DNA from 2 places in the Stackebrandtia soli genome. Region 2 is predicted to be linked to the other one. Evidence: riboswitches for the same ligand, from Rfam matches in the RefSeq annotation. Region 2 holds a riboswitch; the other holds the start of a gene.
What was found. Region 2 has a riboswitch for S-adenosylmethionine ahead of ACM9NP_RS06160 (aminotransferase class V-fold PLP-dependent enzyme). Riboswitches for the same ligand answer to the same signal wherever they lie in the genome.
Positions count from the first base shown of each region.

Region 1: it holds a riboswitch for S-adenosylmethionine, as region 2 does, so the genes downstream of both, thrC (threonine synthase) here and ACM9NP_RS06160 (aminotransferase class V-fold PLP-dependent enzyme) in region 2, are expected to answer to the same signal.

Region 1 is NZ_CBCRZX010000021.1:63,863-66,058, forward strand. It holds gene thrC (threonine synthase) at 1-847, opposite strand, end outside; SAM riboswitch class I at 902-1,009, opposite strand; gene ACM9NP_RS13910 (hypothetical protein) at 1,072-2,040, opposite strand; gene ACM9NP_RS13915 (hypothetical protein) at 2,165-2,196, opposite strand, start outside.
Region 2 is NZ_CBCRZX010000006.1:146,295-148,490, forward strand. It holds gene ACM9NP_RS06160 (aminotransferase class V-fold PLP-dependent enzyme) at 1-827, opposite strand, end outside; SAM riboswitch class IV at 860-973, opposite strand; gene ACM9NP_RS06165 (PrsW family intramembrane metalloprotease) at 1,321-2,196, shown strand, end outside.

The DNA of each region.
Region 1 (2,196 bases), on a different contig from region 2:
ACTGGGCCCCGTAGACCGCGCACGTCGCGTCGTCGACCAGGCCGATCTCCGCCAGCTCGGCGAAAGCCTTGTCCACCTTGGTCAACAGCTCGCCGGACGCCATCGGAATGACGACCTGCGCGGGCACCCGCCAGCCGAGCTGTTCCGCGACCTCGTAGCCGAGCGTCTTCGACCCCTCCGCGTAGAACGGCCGGACGTTGACGTTGACGAAGGCGGTCGACTCGAACTCGTCGGTCTCGGTGAGCTCACCGCACAACCGGTTCACGTCGTCGTAGGAACCCTCGATCGCGACCAGTCGGCCACCGTAGACGGCGGTGGTGAGGATCTTGCCGGGCTCCAGATCGTGAGGAATGAACACGATCGACGGCTTGCCCGCCCGCGCCGCGTGAGCCGCCACCGAGTTCGCGAGGTTCCCCGTCGACGCGCACGCGTAACGCTCGAAACCGAGCTGCGCCGCCGCCGTCAACGCCACCGACACGACCCGGTCCTTGAACGAATGCGTCGGGTTGGCGCTGTCGTCCTTGACCCACAGCTTCCGCATACCGAGCGCTCGCGCGAGGTTGTCGGCCGAGATCAGGGGTGTCATGCCGGGGTCGAGCGTCACCCTCGTCGCCGGGTCGATGCCCGCGGGCAGGAGCGCGGCATACCGCCACATGTTGTCCGGTCCCGCCTCGATCGATTCGCGGGTGACGCGGGCGAGCGCGTCGGCGTCGTAATCGACTTCGAGGGGGCCGAAACACTGCCAGCACGCGTGTTGCGCGACGAGTGGGTAGGTCGCCTGGCAGTTACGGCAGATCAGTCCGATCGCGGGACCGTCGGCGAACGGGGTTGTGGCCTGTGTGGACACGTCGCGTGCTCCTCTTCGTAGAAGGAGGGCATAGCCCCCTCGAAGGGAAGCGCTGCCTCATCTTCCCGGTGTGACACCGGACGGAATTAGCACCTGCCCCGCCGAGACGGAGTGGTTGCCGCAGCGTCATCGGGCCGGACCCTCGACTGCTCTGGATGAAGTACGCGATCGATCCTACGCGGGTCGCGGTGGCCTCGCACCGTGGTGACGGCCACACTCCCGCATTAGGTCCACAGCAGTGCGGCGGCGATGTCCCACGCTCGGTTGTCGAGGTATTCGTCGGCCTTCTCCTCGCTGACCTGGTCGGTCGCGGTGCAGATGGTCAGGACCACGAAGTGGGATCCGCTGTTGGTGCGCCACTTGCCGTACGAGTAGTCGGAGAGGGAGCTTTCGGACTGGAGGGCGAAGTCCCCGTCGACGATGGCCTTGTCCTTGGCGACCTGCGTCGCGGTCGTCTCGTCGGGCATCGACAGCACGAGCGTCGTCAGGTACAGCTGGTCGTCCTCGGCGCGGTGGGTCACCTCGAAGGCGTATTCGCAGCCGAGCGCGGTCAGCGCCCCCTCGGTCTCGACGGCCGAGCAGTCCTCGTAGTCCCAACCGTTCTGGTAGGTCGCGGACAGTTCGACGCCGTCGTAGGCGAAGTCCCAGTCGTGGGCGTACTCGGTGTAGCTGAGGCGGTCCCCGCTGGGCGCTTCGTCGGTGGGGGTGACGTCCTCGGTCGGCGACGGCTGTTGCTCGGTGACCGTCGGCGCGGGGTCCGTCGGGTCCGCCGAGGGCTCCTTCGGCTTGTCCATGGACACGACGATGACGATCGCGAGTCCGATCAGGACGGCCGCGCCGACGGCGATCCCGGCTATGAGCGGCCCCTTCGACGGCGTCGGGGGCGGGGGCAGTTGCTGTGGAACACCCTGCGGGGGAAGTGGCGGGCCCTGCGGTCCGGGGCTCATCGGCACCCCGGACATGGGCTGTGGCGTGTACGGGGCGGAGCCCTGCGGGGGCCCGTAGGTCGGGCTCTGTTGCGCGTAGGGGTCGTTCTGCGGCTGGTCGAAGGTGTATTCGATGCCGGAGGTGCCCCGGTCGTCGTGCTGGTCGTACGGATTCGGTTGGCCCGAGGGGCCTCCGGCATTCCAACCAGTGGGGTCGTTGCCGCCCGGCGGGGGTGTGTCCGGGTAGCCACCCGCTGGGTACGTCATGGGGCCTCCTCATGGACCGCGTGGCGCGGTCGCTTCCGTGTTGTTCACCGCGAGTGTGCACGACGGACGCAAGCTCGCGGCGCACGGCCGACGGGACTCCACAAAGGTTTGAACGGGATTCGCGTCACCACACGAGAGTGAAGGCGTGGTCTCCGT
Region 2 (2,196 bases):
GTCGCGTCGCCGACGAGCGCGCTCGCACCGCCACCGGCGAGGTGCGGGGGCGCGGCGTCCAACCAGTCCGACCGGCCCGCCAGAACCCCGCACCCGAACGGGGCGTACAGCTTGTGCCCGGAGAATGCGACGTAGTCGACGCCGAGCGCCGCGACGTCGATCGGGCGATGCGGGGCGAGTTGAGCCGCGTCGAGGAAGACACGGGCGCCGAATCGGTGCGCCAGGCGGGTGATGTCGGCGACGGGGAACAATTCGCCGGTCACATTGGACGCACCGGTGACCGCGATGAGGACCGGGGCGTCATCGCCGAGAACGGCCAGGGCGGCCCCGATCGACGCGACCGCCGCCCTTGGTGAGGCGGGGGCGGGGAGCCGGACGAGATCCGGCCACGGCAGGAGGTTCGCGTGGTGCTCCGAATCGAACGCGACGACGCGCGTGCGGGGCGGTAGCGCGGACGCGAGCAGGTTGACGGATTCGGTGGTGTGCTTGGTGAAGATCACCTGGTCGTCAGGGCGACAGCCGAGGAACGCGGCGACCTCGCCGCGAGCCCGCTCATAGGCGCGGGTGCACTCGGTCGACAGCCATCCCGCTCCCCGGTGCACGGCGGTGTACCGGGGGAGGAGTTCGGCGACGGCCTCGGCGGCGGCACGAACGGCGGGAGCGCTCGCGGCGTAGTCGAGGTTCGCGTACGGGACGCGACGGCCGTCGACGAGCGGGACCGGCGGCGGGGACACGACGTCGAGCGGCGCGGTCGCGGGAGCGAGGTCCACCAGACGGAGCGGGCGGAGCGCCTGCTCGTTCGGAGCCGTGATTGTAGACAGTGACATGTGGCCTCCAGGGTCCGACCGGACCCGCTGAAGGCCCGCGCTTGCCGGATGCCTGTTGGCATCTGGCCTGGTCTTCACCTGGGGCACCCCACGCGGAGTTGGGTTGCCGGACAGCCAGCCAGGGCTTCGCGCTGTCACTCATGACCTGGGACGACGATAACAACCGTCCGACGTCGTGTCCAGGCGGGATTCCGCGATGCGGGATGTGACTCCGGTCAAGTTCGGGAGCCGAGACCGACGGTGCCGCCGGGAGTCGTTGCCGAGGAACGGCTCGGGGCTCGCGCTGGAGACAGGTGAGCGTCGGTCCGCGCCTTCGGGCCATGAGGGCTTCCAAAGGTCCGCCGAAGTGCCCGACCGGCAGCCGGTTCGTCCGCTCCGAGGTGGCGTCGACGCTCGTGATCGGCTCCGTCGGAGGTGCGGCACCGAGGGGTCGGTGACTCCGAAGACGGCATTCGCGGGCAGCGGGGAGGCCGAGCGTCGCTAATCTGGTGCGATGACTGCCGTTCCGCCGAATCCGACCCCGACCGGTGGCGTCGCCTCGTCGGAGGCACCGCCAGCGCCGGCGGGCACCGGCGACGGCTTCTCCTGGCGACGTTTCCTGATGATGTCCGGCCTCATCCTGGTGCTCGGCGCCGGCGCCGTGGTGCTGCTCTGGGTGATCGGCAGCAATCTCGGCCTGCGGGCGACGATCATCGGGATCGGAGCGGCGATCCTGCCGGTGCCGATCCTGGTGGTGGCGTTCCTGTGGCTCGGCCGCTACCAGCCGACACCCGCGAAGTACCTCGTCTTCGCCTTCGCTTGGGGCGCCTGCGTGGCGACGTCGGTGTCCCTGGGTGTCAACACTTTCGGCGGCTATCTGCTGTCCGAGCAGCTCGGGGAGGGCTGGCTCGCCGACACGTTGACTGCCGTGGCGGTGGCACCTGTGATCGAGGAGCTGACGAAGGCTCTCGGTCCGCTGCTGATCTTCGTGTTCCGGCGTCGGTACTTCACCGGCATCATTGACGGCATCGTCTACTGCGGTCTGTCGGCGGTCGGTTTCGCGATGATGGAGAACATCCTGTACCTCGGTGGCAGTTTCGCCATGGGGGACAGCATGTTCGGCACGGCGGGGGGCGCGTTGACGACGGCGATGCTGTTCGTCGTCCGCATCGTCCTGACGGGTTTCGCGCATCCGCTGTTCACCGCGATGTTCGGCATTGGGCTCGGGCTGGCGATTCGTCGTCGTTCGCTGGCCGCCAAGATCGCCGTACCGACGGTGATGTTGCTCGCCTCCATGGTGTTGCACTCCGCGTGGAACCTGTTCGCGTCCTTGAGCGCGACCGTCCTGGCCTCCGGTTATCTGTCCATCATGGTCCCGATCTTCGCGACG